DNA from 2 places in the Streptomyces sp. PL-25 genome. Region 2 is predicted to be linked to the other one. Evidence: riboswitches for the same ligand, from Rfam matches in the RefSeq annotation. Region 2 holds a riboswitch; the other holds the start of a gene.
The links. A riboswitch is a leader RNA that binds a small molecule or an ion and turns the genes downstream of it on or off. The one in region 2 is predicted to bind fluoride.

Region 1: it holds a riboswitch for fluoride, as region 2 does, so the genes downstream of both, R4Z62_RS02980 (NUDIX hydrolase) here and R4Z62_RS29355 (DUF2180 family protein) in region 2, are expected to answer to the same signal.

What each region holds. Positions count from the first base shown of each region.
Region 1 is NZ_CP136997.1:689,227-693,646, reverse strand. Features, by position in the region: gene R4Z62_RS02990 (manganese efflux pump MntP) at 1-116, shown strand, start outside; gene R4Z62_RS02985 (diacylglycerol/lipid kinase family protein) at 151-1,122, opposite strand; gene R4Z62_RS02980 (NUDIX hydrolase) at 1,147-1,662, opposite strand; fluoride riboswitch at 1,693-1,756, opposite strand; gene R4Z62_RS02975 (hypothetical protein) at 1,838-2,383, opposite strand; gene R4Z62_RS02970 (DUF211 domain-containing protein) at 2,380-2,664, opposite strand; gene R4Z62_RS02965 (DUF190 domain-containing protein) at 2,709-3,059, opposite strand; gene R4Z62_RS02960 (universal stress protein) at 3,118-3,579, opposite strand; gene R4Z62_RS02955 (proton-conducting transporter transmembrane domain-containing protein) at 3,632-4,420, opposite strand, start outside.
Region 2 is NZ_CP136997.1:6,600,942-6,605,361, forward strand. Features, by position in the region: gene R4Z62_RS29340 (MBL fold metallo-hydrolase) at 1-46, shown strand, start outside; gene R4Z62_RS29345 (erythromycin esterase family protein) at 98-1,327, opposite strand; gene R4Z62_RS29350 (TioE family transcriptional regulator) at 1,408-2,187, shown strand; gene R4Z62_RS29355 (DUF2180 family protein) at 2,342-2,548, opposite strand; fluoride riboswitch at 2,698-2,778, opposite strand; gene R4Z62_RS29360 (inorganic diphosphatase) at 2,847-3,338, opposite strand; fluoride riboswitch at 3,364-3,430, opposite strand; fluoride riboswitch at 3,544-3,608, shown strand; gene ettA (energy-dependent translational throttle protein EttA) at 3,650-4,420, shown strand, end outside.

The sequences.
Region 1 (4,420 bases), 5.9 Mb from region 2:
GGCTCGGCAACAGACTGGGGACCGGGGTGGCCGCCAGGGTCGTCGGCGCCTGGTCGCCCGCCGTCGCCGCCGCCGTGCTGATCGGTGTCGGCGTGCACGAGGCGACCGGGACATAGCGCGGCTCCGGGCCCGCGTCGCCCGGCCGTACGGTCACTTCGAGGGCACCGGACGGTACAGGAGCAGGGCGGCGGGCGCCGCCGTCAGGGTCAGTGTGTCGGGGGCGGCGGCCGCCTCGCCGTCGTAGGCGTAGGTCAGGCCGCGCAGACCGGCCAGCCGCAGCCGGGGCACGACGTGCTGTTCGGGAAGGGCGAGCGCGTGCGGTGCGTCGACCGCCTCGGCCAGCAGGGCGACCAGCCGGCCGTGCCGCTGCCCGGCGTCCGCGTCGAGCAGCCGCACGTCGAGCAGGCCGTCCGACAGCCGCTCGCGCGTCGGCAGGGCGTGCAGGGAGTGCTGCCGGTACACGCCGTTTCCCGCGAAGAGCAGCCAGAGGCGGCGTGGCGTGCCGTCCAGGCGCAGCGCGAAGGGCCGGGCGGTGCCGCTCGCGAAGGGCAGCGCCAGCGCGGTGGCGGCCCGCCGTCCGCAGCGGGGGCGGACCAGTTCCCGGAAGCGGACCAGATCGGCGTAGGCGCCCAGGGCGAAGGTGTTCAGGAACACCCGGGGCGGCCGGTGGGCGCCCGGCGTGCCGATCAGGGCCACGTCGACGGCCGCTCCCCGGCCCTCTTCCACGGCGGTGGCCGCCACGGAGACGGAGCGCAGACCGGCCGCGGCGGCGAAGTGGTCGAGCGCGCCGCCGGGGAAGACGGCGAGCGGGAGGCCGTGGCGCAGCGCGGCGCGGGCCGCCGCGTTGACCGAGCCGTCGCCGCCGACCACCCCCAGCGCCCCGCCCGCCTCGGCCGCCGACCGGGCGGCCGCCTCCAGGGCGGCGGGCAGGCCGCCGGGGGAGCGGACGGTGACCGGGCGGGCCCGGGGCAGCAGGCTCCGCAGCTCGGCGAGGGCGCGCTCCGCGCCGGTGGCGGCCGGGTTGGCCACCACCCGCAGTCCGGCCCCGCCGGGCAGCGGCCGTATGCGGGACGGGTCCGCGCGCCCCGTCGGCGCCGGACGGCCCCGCCGCTCCGCGGCCATGGCGCGCTCAGCCCCGTCCGGACGTCACCGGGAACGGAACGGGGGGAGCGGGGGCGGCGCCGACAGGGCGCGGGTGACCCGCGTGCCGTTCCGCGGGCGCCACAGGTTGCCCAGGTAGGGCGCGTACCGGCGCCCGCCCCGGTGGAAGAGGCCCGGCAGATGGCCCGCCAGCGGCGGCTTCATGTCGAGAGCGCGCAGCCGGGAGAACGCCACGAATTCGGCCGTCATGCCCTCCTCACGGGAGGAGGGCGTCTGGCCGGGCGCGCCGTCTGCGGTGAACACCAGGTCCACGGTCCGCCGCCCGGTGTCCGGGTCGACGGCCTCCAGGACGAACGCGACCCGGGCCGGTTCCACCGCGAGGCCGGTCTCCTCGCGGGTCTCGCGGCGGGCGCAGGCCACCATGCTCTCGCCCGCGCGGGGGGTGCCGCCGGGCAGCACCCAGTCGTCCGCGCCCCGGGCGGTGCGGTGGACGAGCAGCACCGACTCGCCCCGGAAGACGACGGCGGAGCAGCGCAGCAGGACATCGTCGGGCATCCTCATGCCGATCTCCTCGCAGATGATGTGCGGGTGTTACCGGTAGAGGCCATCAGCAGGAGGTCCTGCGGTTGTGGCGAGCCCCATCGCCATGGCGATGCCCTCCTATTGTGGCGTACGTCCCCGGTCCGTCCGCAAGTCCTCCGCGCGGTCCGGCGGACCCCGCGCGCGGCCCGGCCGGTCACGCGATGCGCAGCCGGATGCCGACCCAGGTGGTCGCGACGCCGCCCGCCGCCATGGCCAGCGCCCACAGGACGGGGCGGGCGGTCAGGAGACGGGCGAGCATGGCGCCGAGGCAGGACAGGGCGAGGACGGCGAGTGCCACGACGATCCACGGCGGGCCGGGCAGGACCGCGCCCAGCGCGAGCGGCAGCGCGGCCCCGGCGAAGCTGGACACACAGGCGACGAGCGCGGCGCGCCAGGACCGCAGCAGGGCGAGCCGCCCCAGGTGCGTGGCGGCCATCTTCCGGCCGCGGCCGAGGCTGAGCTGCCGGGTGATGTGCGCGAGATGGGCCCGGCGTTCGGCGTAGTCGGCCACCATGACGGTGAAGGCGGCGGTGACCAGCGCGGCGCAGCCGACCCGCACCGCCAGGCTCCAGCTGACCGGGGTGCCGGACCCGGTGAGGGAGGCGGAGGCGAGGGTGAGGGCGTTGAGCAGGCCGTCGGTGATCCCGAGGACGAGGGGGAGCCGGACGGCCCCGGCGGCCTTCGTGAGGGAGACGGTCATCTCTTGCGGGGGGTCCGGTCGAGTGTGTAGGCGCCCGCGACCACCTCGTCGGTGCTGTGCACGACGGCACCGGCGTGCTCGATGGCCCGCTGGATGGCCGTCAGGTCCAGGGCGTCGCCCTCGATGGTGACGTCGGTCCCGATGGTCTCGACGTCGATCTCGGTCACGGAGATGTTGACGGCCTGGACGCCCGGCACGTTCTCGATCTTCTGCGCCAGATGGGTGAGGCTCGGCTCGCTGATGGCCATGTCGACATCGAGGACCAGTCGGCGGATCGGCATGAGCGGTGTCCTTGTCGGAGTGCCTGCGTGTCCTGTCGGTGTGCCTACGCGTCGGACCGGTCGTCCGGGGTGAAGCGGACCAGTTCGCATTCCTCCAGGATGGCCGCCCCTTCGGAGACGATCCCGTCGAGCTCCGGCAGGAACGCCCGTACCTTCTCCGGGGAGTCGGCGAAGACGACCGCCATGGGCAGGTCCTCGCTCAGGGACAGGATGCGCTGGGTGTGGATGCGGGAGTGGGCCCCGTAGCCCTCGACCCCGCGGAAGACGCTGGCCCCGGCGATGCCGGCCTTGTGCGCGCGGTGCACGATCTCGGTGGCCAGGGGCTTGTGGTGCACGGTGTCGTTCTCGCCCACGAAGACGGTGACCTTCAGGCCGGGGCGGGTGTGCCTGCTCATGTGCGGTTGCTCCGTTCGGTTGATGTACTGCTCGGAAGTGCCGGGTGCGGGGGCGTTCTCACCCGGTGTCCTCGGGGGGCGCCGCGGCGGGGACCACGAGCACGGGCAGGGCGGCCCGCTCGGTCACCCGCCGCACCACGTCGCCCAGCGGCCGGGCCCGCAGATGGCTGTCCGCGCCGTGGCGGCCCAGGACGATCAGGTCGCAGCCGTGCTCGGCGGCACTCGCGACGAGGTCGGCGGCGATGTCCGTGCCGGTGCCCCAGTCCAGTCGGAGCTGCCCGGCGAAGGGCGGCAGCGCCTGCCACGCCCGGTCGAAGCGCTCCTGCACCCAGGCGCGCTGGGCGCCGAGGTCGCGGGTGCGCTCACCGCCGGTCTCGGTGTGCTCGGACGGTACGAGCACGGCGCGCACCAGGACGCCGCCCCGGTCGCCGGCCAGCGCCACCGCGGCCGCCAGCGCCGCGCGGGCGGCGGGCGAGGCGTCCCAGCCGACGAGGATCCTGTGGAACGGTGACGCGGTCATCGGCTTCCTCCTTCACCGGGCCGGGCCGCGGGAACGACCGCCGCAGGGCCGGTCATGACAGGGCCGCCACGAGGGCCAGGGCGCCGACCAGGACGATCAGCATGTAGGTCAGATAGGCGTCCAGGCGGCCGCACTGGAGGCGCTTGGCCGCGGCCACCAGCGCGCGCAGCGGACGGTAGAACGGCTGGTACAGATACACCTCGACGACCTCCACCACGTCGGACGCGTAGTCGAGGGTGCCTCCGGTCGCCGCCGTGCGCACCGGCCCGGCGCCCTCCGGTCCCGGTTCCCCTTCCGGTTCCGGTGCCGGAGGGTCCCCGGTGCCCGGTCGCGCGGCGACGGCGGGTGCGATGCCGGTGGGTGTGGCGCGGGTGCGGGTGCGCAGCACGGCGCCCAGGACACGCCGGGTCGGGTTGGCGTACCCGAAGGGGGTGTACCGATCGTCGCCGTGCACACCGCCGCTCGCCGAACGCCACGCCGGCACCCGCCGCACCCGCAGGGCCCCGCCGCGCGAGGCCGCCACCAGCAGCACCAGGACGCCCGCGCACAGCACCGGCATCACCACCCACAGCCAGCTCGGGGAGAGGCTGGAGAACCCGGCGAAGACGGGCTGCACGACCCAGGGCGAGACCAGCGCGCCCAGGGTGGCGTCCCGCGGCACCAGCGGTTCGAGACCCGCGCTGATCACCCGTAGCTGAAGCGGTGTCAGGGCGGCGGCGGCCAGGCCGCCCAGGGCCAGCAGCAGGACGCCCGCGCGCCCCGCGATCCCCAGGTCCGCCCGGCACGGGGCACGGCGGGCCGGACGGTCGTCCCGGGGGCCGAGGACGACCATGCCGACGAT
Region 2 (4,420 bases):
GGGCCTGAGGACCGCCCGCGGCCTCGACCTGCTGGCCGAGGACTGAACGAGGGCCGGCCACCCGCCGCACCCTCGCGGCCTCCGCCGCGCCCTGCTGTCAGGTGTGTGCCCGCCCGGCCTCCGGGACGTCCTTCACGAACACGATCCCGTCGGTCCGGGCCAGGTGCGCCGGGTCGAGCGGGGCGTAGCCGTGGTACGGCGACTGCCGGGGGACGGGCGGGGTGCCGCCCGCGAGGGCGGCCGCCAGGCCGCGCGCGTCGACGACACGGGGACCGTCGGCTCCCGGGAGGGCGTACAGGATCCCTTCGAGGGTGTCCGGCGGCGGGACGTCCACGCCCCGGTGGCGGAGCGTGCCGAGGGCGGTGGCCAGGAACGCGTACCGCTCGCCCAGGCGGGCGCCCACCAGCGCGCCCGCGCTCCACCACCGCACAGGAGTGCCGTCCATGCGGATGGTGCTCTGCGCCCGCTGGAGATGGCCGTTGTGGGCGTGGACCAGGACCGGGCCGCGTTCGGCGAGGGCCAGCAGGTTGGCCGCCATCATCCGGTCCCGCAGGGCCACCAGCCAGGTCATCCGGGCCGGTGAGGTGTCGGCCGTCCGGGAGTGGTAGCGCAGCAGCCCGGCGGCGGTACGCCCGTACAGGCGCGCCCGTTCCAGCTCCGGTGGCGCGGCCGCCTCCATGAGCTGCGGTGTCTGGGTGTCGAGCAGCGTCACCAGGTCGTCGGCGATCAGCCGGAGCCGCGCGGCCTCGGCCGAGCGCCCCACCGACCGGGCCGGGTCCCGCATCGCGGCCGGTTCGCTCCAGCGGCCGTCGGCGCCGAGCAGCCGGTCCAGCTCCGGCGCGGCGCACGGAAGCAGACCGGCGTCCACCCGGGCGGCGAGAAAGGCGTGCAGCGCGGTCAGGGCGTGCCGGGGGCTCTCGGCGCCGGTCATCTCCAGCGGGCCGTCGATCCCGGCGAAGCGCACCCGCTCGGACAGCGGTCGCCCCTCGTTGAACTCCCGCATCCAGCGCATCAGTTCACGGTTGGGCGCCGACACGTTGAACCACTCGTGACTGAAGCCGCGCTCCATCACCTCGTCCAGGGAGCCCCTGCCCCAGGTGACGTAGTCGTCCACGGCCAGGCCCCGCAGGCAGTCGCTCTCGATCGCGATGGTGCGGTACCCCTCTTCCTCGACGAGTTGCCGGAACAGCGCGTCGCGCGGTGCGAGGAGCGCGTCCTCGCCGTGAGTGGGCTCGCCCAGGGCGAGGATCCGGGGCCGGGACGGGAGCAGCCGCAGCACGGCGGCGGCGTCCACGGCATGGGCGGTGTTCCTGATACCGGTAGCCATGCCTTCAACGCTATCGTTGAACCCTCGGTGGACACTTTTTTCGACCTCTCCCTTCGAAAGCCCCGGAAAACGGCAGGATCATGGAGTCCGACCCTCAAAGCACCCGACGGCTCAGGCCGGTCGACGTGGCCCGCGCGCACGGGGTGTCCACCCAGGCGGTCAGGAACTACGAGGAGGCCGGCATCCTCCCGGCCGCCGCCCGTACCGAGCACGGCTACCGCGCCTACACCCCGCTGCACGCGCGCGCCCTGCGCGCGTTCCTCGCCCTGGTGCCCGGCCACGGCCACCGCACGGCGGTCGCGGTGATGCGGGCGGTCGGCGAGGGCGCGGTGGAGGAGGCACTGCGCCTGATCGACGAGAGCCACGCCCAGCTCCTGGAGGACCGGCGGACCCTTGAGTCGGTCGAACTGGCCCTCCAGGGCCTCCAATCGCCCGCAGCGCGCGGTTCCGGCGCGGTGCCCCGGCCCGGCCGGACGCCCGCCCCCGGTCCGCCGGCCCGGTCCTCGGGCGGGTCCTCGGGCGGCTTCATCGGACCGCTGGCCGGGCAGCTCGGCATCCGCCCCGCGACCCTGCGCAAGTGGGAGCGCGCCGGGCTGGTCCGCCCGCGCCGCGATCCGCGCACCGGCTACCGGGTGTACGACGAGGCCGCCGTGCGCGACGCCCGGCTGGTGCACCAGCTCAGGCGCGGCGGCCATCCGCTGGAGCGGATCGGCCCGTTGATCGAACGGGTCCGCACGGCGGGCGGCCCCGAGCCGCTGGAGGCCACCCTGCGCGACTGGCGGGACCGCCTCAGCGCCCGCGGGCGCGCGCTGCTGGCCGGGGCCGCCGAACTGGACGCGTATCTGCGCGAGCGCGGCTGAAGGGCGCCGCTGTCGCGCGGCTGGGGTGAGGGGTGCGCTGGCCGGGACACGGCGCACCCCTCACCGGTGCCCTTCTCGCGACCGGGGCGCGCGGGTGTGCGCCTCGGAGGGACCCGCGCTGAAGGGCGGTCGGGACGGGTGCCGGGGAGACCGGTCACCCGCTGCGTTCCGCGGCGAGGCAGGTGCGGCACACCATCCGCCGCGCGGCACGCGGCTTGGTGGCCAGACCGGCCCCGGTCAGGTCGTGCAGCGTCTGCGGGGTGGGCCGCCCGTGGCTGCGGCAGATGCCCGCGCCGCACGTACGGCAGACGGCGACGGCGACCGTCGTGACGTCGAGTTCCTGGCAGTCGAAGCAGATCATCGCGCCGCTCCGTCCCGGCCGGGGCCGGACGGGGGCCGCGCACACGGCGGGCAGGCCGGGCGGGGGCGGTGCGGGGGAGTGGGTCCGTGAGCGGCCACGGACGACGGCGAGGCGTCCACGTGCGTACCTCCCGAGGGCATGCGTCCTGACGTCGGTCAGGAACCATCAGCCCGGAGGAGGGCGGTTCGGACCGGGGAACGGCCCAGGCGGGATCCATCGCCGAGTCCGAGTGAACCGGTCCGGGCGGCGCCGGTCAAGGCCGCCGCCGCCATCGGTGTCCCGGTCCCGCGGCGCGGGCCTATTCCAGACAGCCCGTGAGACGCGCGTACGCCTGCCGGGCCTGGGTCAGGAACTCCTCGGCGGCCGGGGGGTCTTCGCACTCCTCGACCCGCCAGTGGTGCGCCGGGTCGAGCCGGTGCAGCACGGTGGCGAGGGTGCCCTCGTCCGCGTGCCAGGCACGCAGCGCCCGTACGCCGGTGAGGGCGGCGAAGTTGGCGTCGTGCGCCGGTACGCACATCAGCTCCGGGCACGGACGGCCGTCCCTGAGCGCGTGCACCAGCGCGACCGGCCGGGCCCGCACGGTCCGGCCCGGCAGCGCCGGTTCCTCCATCAGCAGCAGGACGGCGGTCGGCTCGCCGTCCTCGGTGAGGGTGCCGTCGATCCGTCCGGCGCCGACCGGGTAGCCGGTCACGCGGGTCGAGCCCGCGGCGGCCAGATCGTGTCCGTCCGATCCGTCGTGCGGTGCGAACGGCGATCCGACCGTCGCCGCCACCATGACCATGATCTCCATCGCAGGCTCCTCCCGTGGTACGGCGGTCCGCGTAGAGGCCATCAGCACGGCGGTGCGTGCGGTCAAGGGCGAGCCCCATCGCCCCGGCACGTTCATTCTCCCCGGCCCGAATGCCGGATATGCCTGCCATGTCCACCTGATGCCCCAGGCCGCCGGGGCGGGCTGGCTCGGGCTGGCGCGCGGGCGCCCGCTGTGGGCACCATGGACGGAGACGGGCGATGAGGCTCGCCCTTGACCGCACATTCCCGTGCTGATGGCCTCTGTGAACGACGGCCGCCCGCCCCGGCGGCCCGGTTACGGAGGCATCGCGGATGTACGCGTACACGATGCGCAACGTGCGGATGGTCCACGGCGACAAGGCCGTCCTGGACGACGTCACCCTCTCCTTCCGGCCCGGCGCCAAGATCGGCGTGGTCGGCCCCAACGGCATGGGCAAGTCCACCCTCCTGCGGATCATGGCGGGACTCGAACGGCCCGCGCGCGGGCAGGCGGCCCCGGCCCCGGACACCCGCGTCGGCATCCTGGAGCAGGAACCCCGGCTCGACGACGCGGCCACCGTCCGGGACAACGTCGAGGAGGGCGTCGCGGACGTCCGGGACATGCTGCGCCGCTACGAGGAGGTCACCGCGCGCCTCGGCCGGGCCGGAGAACCGGAGGCACAGGACCTCCTGGACGAACTCGGCGCGCTCCAGGAGGCCCTGGACCACGCGGGCGCCTGGGACCTCGACTCCCGGCTGGAGCAGGCCATGGACGCCCTGCGCTGCCCGCCGCCCGGCACCCCGGTCCGCGGACTGTCGGGCGGCGAGCGCCGCCGGGTCGCGCTGTGCCGGCTGCTGCTGTCCCAGCCGGACCTGCTGCTCCTGGACGAGCCGACCAACCACCTGGACGCCGAGTCCGTGGCCTGGCTGGAACAGCACCTGGCCGACTATCCCGGCACGGTCGTCGCGGTCACCCACGACCGGTACTTCCTGGACAACGTCGCCCGCCGGATCCTGGAGATCGACCGCGGCCGCGTCCACCCCTACGAGGGGAACTACTCCACCTACCTGGAGACCAAGGCCGCCCGCCTCCAGGTGGAGGGC